DNA from 2 places in the Rhizobium fabae genome. Region 2 is predicted to be linked to the other one. Evidence: riboswitches for the same ligand, from Rfam matches in the RefSeq annotation. Region 2 holds a riboswitch; the other holds the start of a gene.
The links. A riboswitch is a leader RNA that binds a small molecule or an ion and turns the genes downstream of it on or off. The one in region 2 is predicted to bind FMN.
Positions count from the first base shown of each region.

Region 1: linked by a shared signal. The riboswitch ahead of EFB14_RS00325 (6,7-dimethyl-8-ribityllumazine synthase) and the one ahead of EFB14_RS25825 (DMT family transporter) in region 2 are both predicted to bind FMN.

Region 1 covers NZ_ML133645.1:58,842-63,722, reverse strand. Annotated here, with positions in the region: gene EFB14_RS00350 (SDR family NAD(P)-dependent oxidoreductase) at 1-310, opposite strand, end outside; gene EFB14_RS00345 (LysR family transcriptional regulator) at 497-1,399, shown strand; gene EFB14_RS00340 (DUF1194 domain-containing protein) at 1,542-2,318, shown strand; gene EFB14_RS00330 (VOC family protein) at 2,617-3,306, opposite strand; gene EFB14_RS00325 (6,7-dimethyl-8-ribityllumazine synthase) at 3,476-3,910, opposite strand; FMN riboswitch at 3,991-4,133, opposite strand; gene EFB14_RS00320 (SRPBCC family protein) at 4,508-4,881, shown strand, end outside.
Region 2 covers NZ_ML133658.1:62,153-67,033, forward strand. Annotated here, with positions in the region: gene lon (endopeptidase La) at 143-2,560, shown strand; gene hupB (DNA-binding protein HupB) at 2,766-3,041, shown strand; FMN riboswitch at 3,153-3,304, shown strand; gene EFB14_RS25825 (DMT family transporter) at 3,387-4,295, shown strand; gene EFB14_RS25830 (aldo/keto reductase) at 4,431-4,881, opposite strand, start outside.

The DNA of each region.
Region 1 (4,881 bases), on a different contig from region 2:
ACAACGTCGCAAAGTCGGTCATCGTGAAATCGACAAACGGCTTGGCCAGGAAAATGCCGGCATTGTTGACGAGGCCGTCGATCGAGCCGAAGCGGTCGATCGCGGTCTTGGCGACCCGTGCCGCGGTTTCGGCGTCGCCGATGTCGCCGTCGACGAGGGCCAGCCGGTCGGAGGCCTGAAAGGCGTCCGAGGCGCTGACTTGGCGTGACGTGGCGACGACATTGTAGCCGCGTGCGATGAAGGCGTTGACGAGGCCTGCGCCGATACCCTGGGAGGCGCCCGTAACGATGACAGTCTTTCCGGTAGTCATGTTGAACTCCATGATCTGGTTCGGGCAACGTCGAGCCTGATCGGCCGAGTCGCTCGAGATGGGGCGCCGCGATCGCGCCCCATCGGGTTGTGATTTGTTTTCGCAAGGTGAATATGGCGAAAACTCCATTCCCCGATTAGATGGAAATATCTGGATTCTCTTTTGCATCAGTGCAAAAGTGATGGCATGCCCGATTTGAACGACATCGCCGTTTTCGTGAAGGTGGCGCAGTATGGCAGCTTCAGCCGGGCGGCCCATTCCCTCGGCATGCCGGTCTCCACAGTCAGCCGGAAGGTGACCTCGCTCGAAGAGCAGCTCGGCGTGACGCTGCTGCAGAGGACGACGCGCAAGCTCAGCCTCACCGCGCAGGGGCGGGCCTATTATGACAGGTGCAGCGAGCCGCTCGCCCATCTCATCGACGCCGAGCAGGCGCTGACGGAAACCCAGAGAAAGCCGGAAGGCCTGTTGAAGATCTCCGTGCCCGTCATTTTCGGACAGGAGGTGTTTTACGAATTCGTCTCGTCCTTTCTAAAGGCCTATCCCGAGATTCAGGTCGATCTCTTTGTCACCAACCTGTTTCTCGATCTGATCGCCGAGAATATCGATCTCGGCATCCGTTTCGGCGAACTCAAGGATTCCTCCATCGTCGCGCAGCGGCTCGGCAAGAGCGTGCGCTATCTGGTTGCCGCGCCCGACTATCTCAGGGGCAGGATGCTTCCCGCAAAGCCCGAGGACCTGAAGGACCACCAATGCGTCCTCCTGAACGGCCGCAACGGCGAGGCCGAATGGCATCTCGTCAGCGGCCGCAAATCGATCGACATGCGTGTCTCGGGGCCGGTGTCGAGCCGGGATTTCGAGGCGGTCAGCGCCTTCACCTATCGCGGCCACGGCATCGGGCTGCTGCCTTCCACCTATTGCGAAGAAGAGATCAAAAGAGGCGAGCTCATCCGCCTGCTGCCCGACTGGTCGTCACCGGAGATTTTCGTGCACGCCGTCTATCCCACCCGCCGATTCCTGCCGTTGCGCCTGCAGGTTTTTCTGGACGCGCTGAAGGCGTGGAAGAACCCTTTGTGGCTGCCTTTGCATTGAGGGCGTCCGGATTGGCGCTAAGGGGCGCAGGCACTCCCGACTTCACCGAAAATTGAAGCCCGGCAGGCGGCCCAGCGTCCCGTGCCGGTCAAGCTGTGTTACAGTTTCCTCGCCTGGGAATGGCGTAAGGATTGGATAGCCAATGCTGACGACACTTGCGGTGCTGATGGGTCTTTCCGGCGTCGTCCCGGTCGCTGAGATCGGGAGAAGCGAGGTCGATGTGGCGTTGGTGCTTGCCGTCGATACCTCGCGGTCGATGGATTTCGAGGAGATCGGCATCCAGCGCCAGGGTTATGTCGAGGCGCTCAAGCACAAGGAATTCATCGATGCGGTCAAAGGCGGGCTCACCGGCCGCATCGCCATCAGCTATTTCGAATGGGCGGGCTACGTCGTCCAGGATTCGGTGATCGACTGGCAGGTGATCGAGACGGAAGCGGATGCGCTCGCCTTTGCCGACAAGCTGGAGGCCCGGCCGGTCGCCACGCAGCGACGCACCTCGATCTCCACCGCCATCGCTCAGGGCGCCAGCATGATCATCGCCGGTCCCTTTCAGGGAAGGCGGGAGGTGATCGACGTTTCCGGCGACGGCCCGAACAATTCAGGCAATCCCGTGACGCCTGCCCGCGACAGGGCGGTGGAAGCCGGCATGGTCATCAACGGCCTCGCCATCATGCTGCGGCCTTCCGATGCGCCCGATGGTCTCGACAAATATTACGCCGATTGCGTCATCGGCGGCCCCGGCGCCTTCGTGCTGCCGGTCCACAAGATCGAGGATTTCGCGATCGCCGTGCGCCGCAAGCTGGTGCTTGAAATCAGCGGCCTTTCGCCGCCGGCGACGGTGCAGGAGACGGCGGGGGCCGCGCCCGCGGCCGATTGTCTGGTTGGCGAGAAGCAATGGCGGGATTTTTTCGAACGGTGAGCTGGTGGTTTGCAGGTGGGCCTGCGCGTCTTGGGACGAGAGGAGAGGGTATGCCGTGGGACACCCCCCTCTGCCCTGCCGGGCATCTCCCCCACAGGTGGGGAGATCGGCAGGAGGCAATGCCTCGCCCTGAATTTACGGTTCATGTGACGGCCAGTTGTTTGGGGAAGCCAGCGCGCCCAGCCAATCTCCCCACCTGTGGGGGAGATGCCCGGCAGGGCAGAGGGGGGTGGCCACGGCACACGACGGCCTCACCCTGAGGAAGGGTGAGGCGAGTGCTCTCTACGTCTGCCGTCACCTACAATGGCAACTCCCGGCCCGCGCGTTCGCTGACCATGTATTCGGCGTACCAGTCCGGCCAGTTGTCGTCGTGTTTGCCGCCGTTTCGTTTCTCGTGTTCGCCGTGGGCGGTGGCGGCGCGGCGCAGGGCGGCGGCCAGGTCGCTTGAGGTCGAGAAGGCCGTCTCGTCGGCGTCGATGCGGCCGGGCAGGCGGGTGGTGACTTCCTGGAACAGCCAGCCATTGCCGTCAGGGTCCTTGAACGAGGCGAAGGAACGGTAGCTGCGGTGGTCGGGATCGCGGCCGACGATGCGCAGCCGTCCGAAGAGATAGGGCTCGTCCTTGCCGGCATAGACGCCTGCGGCGTCGTGGAAGACGTCGCTTACCTCGACACCGCGGGCGATGAGATCGCGGCGGGCGGCCTCGATGTCGGAGACGACGAGGTAAAGGCCCTGGGCGGAGCCGGGGGCGGCGGCGGTGATGTTTTTCCCGAAGATGATCGCACAGCCGGAGCCGGGCGGCGTAAACTGGATCACCCGGAAATCGGCATCATTGGCGAAATCGGCGTCGAGCCGCCAGCCCAGGCCGTCGTAAAAACGTTTGGCACGGTCGACGTCGGAAACGGGGATGACGACCACTTCGAGCTTGGTGTCGACCGGTCGCGTTCTCGGGGTTTCAATGGGGGTTTCACTGCGCATAGCATTGCTCATCTTCAGCTCCCTTGAGGGTTGGACGCATTAAGAATGGCGATACATGTCGAGGGTGAGTGGACCACAGCGCGGCGGGGGCGTCGAATCAATTATTCTGTCCGATGCGGCCGGCAGGGCGAGGGATCGAGACGGCGGGAACTGTTCCCGCCGCCTTCCCGTCGCGTCGCCATCAAGCGGCAAGAGCGGCGCGCGTCTTTCCGATCATCAGGGCCGCGCGGGCGGCCTCGCGGCCCTTCTCGACGAAGTGGGCGCGGTAGATCTGCTGATGGTGCTCGGTTTCCTGATAGTGATGCGGCGTCAGCGAGACCGACAGCACCGGCACGCCCGTATCCATGCCGGCGCGCATCAGCCCGTCGACGACGGCCTGGGCGACGAAGTCGTGGCGATAGATTCCGCCGTCGACGACCAAGGCGGCGGCGATGACGGCGCCGTAGCGGCCGCTCGCCGCAAGATCGCGCGACAGCAGCGGCATTTCGAAAGCGCCGGGAACGTCGAACACATCGATCTGTTCAGCGGGAACAAGCTGTTGGAAACCTTCGAGCGCACGGTCGACGATATCGGCGTGCCAGCCGGCTTTGACGAAGGCATAGCGGGTGGGTGTCATGGTCATCTCCTTTGGCGTACAGACACGTCACCCAAGGCGATCACGAGCGTTCACCGGCTGCCGGTAAGGGCAGCAGGAACGCGCGTTCTCTTTCATCCGGACTATGACCGTCGGCTCAGGCATCTCACCTGATCTGCTGACCCTTCCAAGGAAGGCGCTCGCGGGCTCGCAATCGAAATCGCATACCGCCGGTAGGGACTTTCACCCCGCCCTGAGAACGGCGCGAACATAGGGGCAGGGCGGCGGGCTGGCAAGAGGTGGGAAATGCCTTGTGGGCGGCGAGAGGAGATGGTGTTGAGGGATGCAAGAAGTGATGTTGGCGCGCGTCCTTCGAGGCTCCGGCCTTCGGCCTACGCACCTCAGGATGAGGAGCGTTGGAGGGTGCCGCGCCCAGGTGAGGTCGGTTGGAGGATGCTGCGCCGACGCTCACGAGAGCCTCATCCTGAGGTGCCCCGCAGGGGCCTCGAAGGGCGAGGCGGGTGCACGCCCTTGCTGAGCGTCTCCTTGCGCCTAAATGCTTCCCGTGGGGAGATCCATGTCGAAAAAGCATGTCGTGCCGCGTCATAGTAGGCAGAGCAGCAACCACGGGAGAATGTGATGCAAGACCCCTTTGTCGTGCGCCGCGAGGCGCATATCGCGGCGCCGCCTGCTGCGGTGTTTGCGCTGATGACCGATCCGGAGAAAATCCTGCGCTGGATGGGAACGGAGGCGCAGATCGAGCCTGAGCCGGGCGGGCTCTATCTTGTCAACGTCACCGGCGCCCGCTTCGCGCGCGGCTCGTTTCGCGAGGTGGTGCCGGTTCATCGCCTGGCCTACAGCTTCGGCTGGGACGGCAGCGAGGTGGTGCCGCCGGGCTCGAGCCTGGTCGAAATCGACCTGATCGAGCAGCCGGACGGAACGCTGCTGCGGCTCACCCATAGCGGCCTGCCGAGTGCTGAGCAATGCGCCGGCCATACAGAAGGCTGGGTGCA
Region 2 (4,881 bases):
TGTCACATCCGGGGAACGCGGGCGTTAGCGTGGCTTGAAAAGCGTAGTCAGAACCTCCACTTGTAGGCCAAGTGAGAGTGCCGGCCGGTCCCAAGCGGCCGTGCAGAGAGCCCGGCAACGGGACGATGGAAAGGACATAAAAATGACGAAGAAAACGTCTGTAGCGAGCAGCACTGCCTACCCTGTTCTGCCCCTGCGCGACATCGTGGTTTTCCCGCATATGATCGTGCCGCTGTTCGTCGGACGGGAAAAGTCGATCCGTGCGCTCGAAGAGGTCATGGGTTCCGACAAGCAGATCATGCTGGTGACGCAGATCAACGCCAGCGACGACGATCCGGATCCTTCCGCGATCCACAATGTCGGCACCGTCGCAAACGTATTGCAGCTGCTCAAGCTGCCGGACGGCACCGTGAAGGTTCTCGTCGAAGGCCGCGCGCGCGCCGAGATCGACGCCTATACCAGCCGCGAGGATTTCTACGAGGCGCTCGGCCATGTGCTCGAGGAGCCGCATGACGATCCGGTCGAACTGGAAGCGCTGTCGCGCTCGGTCGTTTCCGAATTCGAGAGCTACGTAAAGCTCAACAAGAAGATTTCGCCGGAAGTGGTCGGTGCCGCCAGCCAGATCGACGACTATTCCAAGCTCGCCGATACGGTCGCCTCGCATCTGTCGATCAAGATCACCGAGAAGCAGGAAATGCTGGAGACCACCAGCGTCAAGGCTCGCCTCGAAAAGGCTCTTGGCTTCATGGAAGGCGAGATCTCGGTTCTGCAGGTCGAAAAGCGTATCCGCTCGCGCGTCAAGCGCCAGATGGAGAAGACCCAGCGCGAATACTACCTCAATGAGCAGATGAAGGCGATCCAGAAGGAACTCGGCGACGGCGAGGAAGGCCGCGACGAGATGAGCGAACTGGAAGAGCGCATCTCCAAGACCAAGCTGTCCAAGGAAGCCCGTGAAAAGGCCGATGCGGAGCTGAAGAAGCTGCGCCAGATGAGCCCGATGTCGGCCGAAGCCACCGTCGTGCGCAACTATCTGGACTGGCTGCTCGGTATCCCCTGGGGCAAGAAGTCGAAGATCAAGGCCGATCTCAACAATGCCGAGAAGATCCTCGAAGCCGATCACTTCGGTCTCGACAAGGTCAAGGAGCGCATCGTCGAATATCTCGCCGTGCAGGCCCGCGCCACCAAGATCAAGGGCCCGATCCTGTGCCTCGTCGGCCCTCCGGGCGTCGGCAAGACCTCACTTGCCCAGTCGATCGCCAAGGCGACCGGCCGTGAGTATGTCCGCATGGCGCTCGGCGGCGTTCGCGACGAAGCCGAAATCCGTGGTCACCGCCGCACCTATATCGGCTCGATGCCCGGCAAGGTCATCCAGTCGATGAAGAAGGCGAAGAAGTCCAACCCGCTCTTCCTGCTGGACGAAATCGACAAGCTCGGCCAGGACTATCGCGGCGATCCGTCTTCGGCTCTGCTCGAAGTGCTCGATCCGGCGCAGAACTCGACCTTCATGGACCACTACCTGGAAGTCGAATACGACCTTTCGGACGTGATGTTCATCACGACGGCGAATACGCTGAACATTCCGGCGCCCCTGATGGACCGCATGGAGATCATCCGTATCGCCGGCTACACCGAGGATGAAAAGCGCGAGATCGCCAAGCGGCATCTGCTGCCGAAGGCCATCAAGGAACATGCGTTGCAGCCGGAAGAGTTTTCGGTCAGCGACGACGCCCTGATGGCGATCAGCCAGCAGTACACCCGCGAGGCCGGTGTCCGCAGCTTCGAACGCGAATTGATGAAGCTCGCCCGCAAGGCGGTGACCGAGATCATCAAGGGCAAGACGAAGTCCGTTCATGTGACGGCCGCCAACATTGCCGACTATCTGGGCGTTCCGCGCTTCCGCCATGGCGAAGCCGAGGGCGAGGATCAGATCGGTGTCGTGACCGGTCTTGCCTGGACAGAAGTCGGCGGCGAGTTGCTGACCATCGAAGGCGTGATGATGCCGGGCAAGGGCCGCATGACGGTCACCGGCAATCTGAAGGACGTGATGAAGGAATCGATCTCGGCAGCGGCCTCCTATGTCCGCTCGCGCGCCGTCGATTTCGGCATCGAGCCGCCGCGCTTCGACAAGAGCGACATCCACGTGCACTTGCCGGAAGGCGCGACGCCGAAGGATGGTCCCTCGGCCGGCGTCGCCATGGCGACCGCCATCGTCTCGATCATGACCGGCATCCCGGTGAGCAGGCATGTGGCCATGACCGGTGAAATCACCCTTCGCGGCCGCGTGCTGCCGATCGGCGGTCTCAAGGAAAAGCTGCTTGCAGCGCTTCGCGGCGGCATCAAGAAGGTGCTGATTCCGGAGGAAAACGCCAAGGACTTGGCGGAGATTCCGGACAACGTGAAGAACAACATGGAGATCATCCCGGTATCCCGCATGGGCGAGGTGATCAAGCATGCGTTGATCCGCCGGCCGGAGCCGATCGAGTGGGACGGCACGGTGGAAACACCGGTCATTGCATCGGTCGAAGGCCTTGATGATACAGGCGCAACCATAGCGCATTGAGTGGCGCTTGCCACATTTATGCCCAATTGGCGCAAAAGACGCGAAAAGGCTGGCGGAAACGCCAGCCTTTTTTGTGAAAACGTCATGGAGACGCTTGCTTTTCCTTGATTTGCAGGGCTTTTGGGTTTTCGGCGGGCCTGATGAAACCTATTCGGCGCCTAGCTTACATTGAGTCGTTTCATACCATTTAGAAAGGGGTGGAAACATGAACAAGAATGAACTCGTGTCCGCAGTAGCCGAAAAGGCTGGACTGACGAAGTCTGACGCGGCTTCCGCTGTCGATGCGGTTTTCGACGTTGTACAGGCTGAACTCAAGAACAAGGGCGACATCCGCCTCGCGGGTTTCGGTAGCTTCACTGTTTCTCATCGTGCCGCAACGAAGGGCCGCAACCCGTCGACCGGCGCTGAAGTCGACATTCCCGCACGTAACGTGCCGAAGTTCACGCCCGGCAAGGGCCTGAAGGATGCCGTCAACGGCTGATTAGATAGTCCGCCAGCCGTACACGAGAGCGGTTGCGCAGGATTTTTGAGGGGTTCGGCATCGCCGGACCCCTTTTCGTTTGCTCCCTGCAACGCTTTGTTCTACGAACGAAACCGTTCTCAGGGCGGGGTGAAAGTCCCCACCGGCGGTAAGGGCTGCGGCTCGAGCCCGCGAGCGCCTTCCGGAGCCTCGGCGAGGGAAGGGTCAGCAGATCCGGTGCAATTCCGGAGCCGACGGTATAGTCCGGATGAAAGAGAATGAGCATGGCCGCGTGCGGGCAGGGAACTGTCGGCGTTTGCGTGCCGTTGGCTCATGCGTCCTGATTTGTGTTAGTCCCTGTTCAGGATCGAAGACATGAATCAGAATTCCCTTGCAGTCTCGCAATCCCGCGCCTTTGCCGGCGCCGCTTTCATGGTGCTTGGAGGCGTGGCCTTCTCGCTCCTCAACGTCGTCACCCAGTGGCTGACCATGGAGCTCGCCTTTCCCTCGGCCTCTACGGCTTTCTGGCAATATGCCTTCGCCTTCCTCTTTTCCTTGCCTTTCCTGCGCAAGGCCGGCCTTTCGGCAATGCGCACCAAATATCCGTGGCGGCATGTCGTGCGCGTTGTCTTTGCCGCGCTCGGTGTCGAGGCCTGGGTTTCGGGCCTTGCCTCGGTGCCGATCTGGCAGGCGATCGCACTCGTCATGACCTCGCCCTTCTTCATCATCCTTGGCGCGCGACTGTTTCTCGGCGAACGTGTCGGTTCGGCGCGATGGGCGGCAACGGCCGTCGGCTTCGCCGGCGCGATGATCATCCTCCAGCCATGGTCGGACAGCTTCACCTGGGCCGCATTGCTGCCTGTTCTCTCAGCGCTGCTCTGGGGCGCCTCGTCGCTCATCACGAAGAGCCTGACCGGTATCGAGAAGCCGGAGACGATTACCGTCTGGCTGCTGGTGCTGCTGACCCCAATCAACGGCGGTCTGGCGCTTGCCGCGGGCTTTGCGGTGCCGACGGGTGCGGCGCTCGCGCTCTTCCTGCTGGCGGGCCTCCTGACGGTCGTGGCGCAATATCTGCTGACCCTTGCCTATGCCAGCGCCGATGCCGCCTATGTGCAGCCGTTCGACGATCTGAAGCTGCCGCTGAACGTGCTCGCCGGCTGGCTGTTCTTCGGCTATGCGCCGGCCGGCTACCTTTGGCTGGGGGCAGCACTCATTCTTGGCTCGTCGCTCTTCATCATGAGGAACGAGATGCGCCGGGAAAGGGACGCAGCCTGACGCAAGCCCTCTGAAATGTCGCTCCGGACTTGCGTCCGGCGCGCGTGGAACGATGACGAGAATCGATGAAACGCAAATGGCCGGGCGAAAACCCGGCCATCTGCGTTTCGGCTATTTGTTCTCGAGTGTCGACGCCTACCAGCGCTGATGCACATGCGGGGCGATCAGCCGCTCGTAGATCTCGCGCGTTGCCGCCATGACATCGGCCGAAAGCGGCGCGAGGTCGGCAGCGGCGGCGTTGGCCTTGGCCTGCTCGGCATTGCGGGCGCCGGGAATGACGACGGTGACGGCATCGCTCATCAGGATCCAGCGCAACGCAAAGGTGGCCATGGTCGCCCCTGCCGGAACGAGCTTGCGCACTTCCTCGACCGCCTGAAGGCCGACGTCGAAGGGAACGCCCGCGAAGGTCTCGCCGACATCAAAGGCTTCGCCGTGGCGGTTGAAGTTGCGATGGTCATCATTGGCGAATTGGGTGTCGCGGGTAATCTTGCCGGAGAGCAGGCCGCTTGCGAGCGGCACGCGGGCGATGATCGCAACGTTCCTGCGGCGCGCTTCCTGGAAGAACAGGTGATCCGGGCGCTGGCGG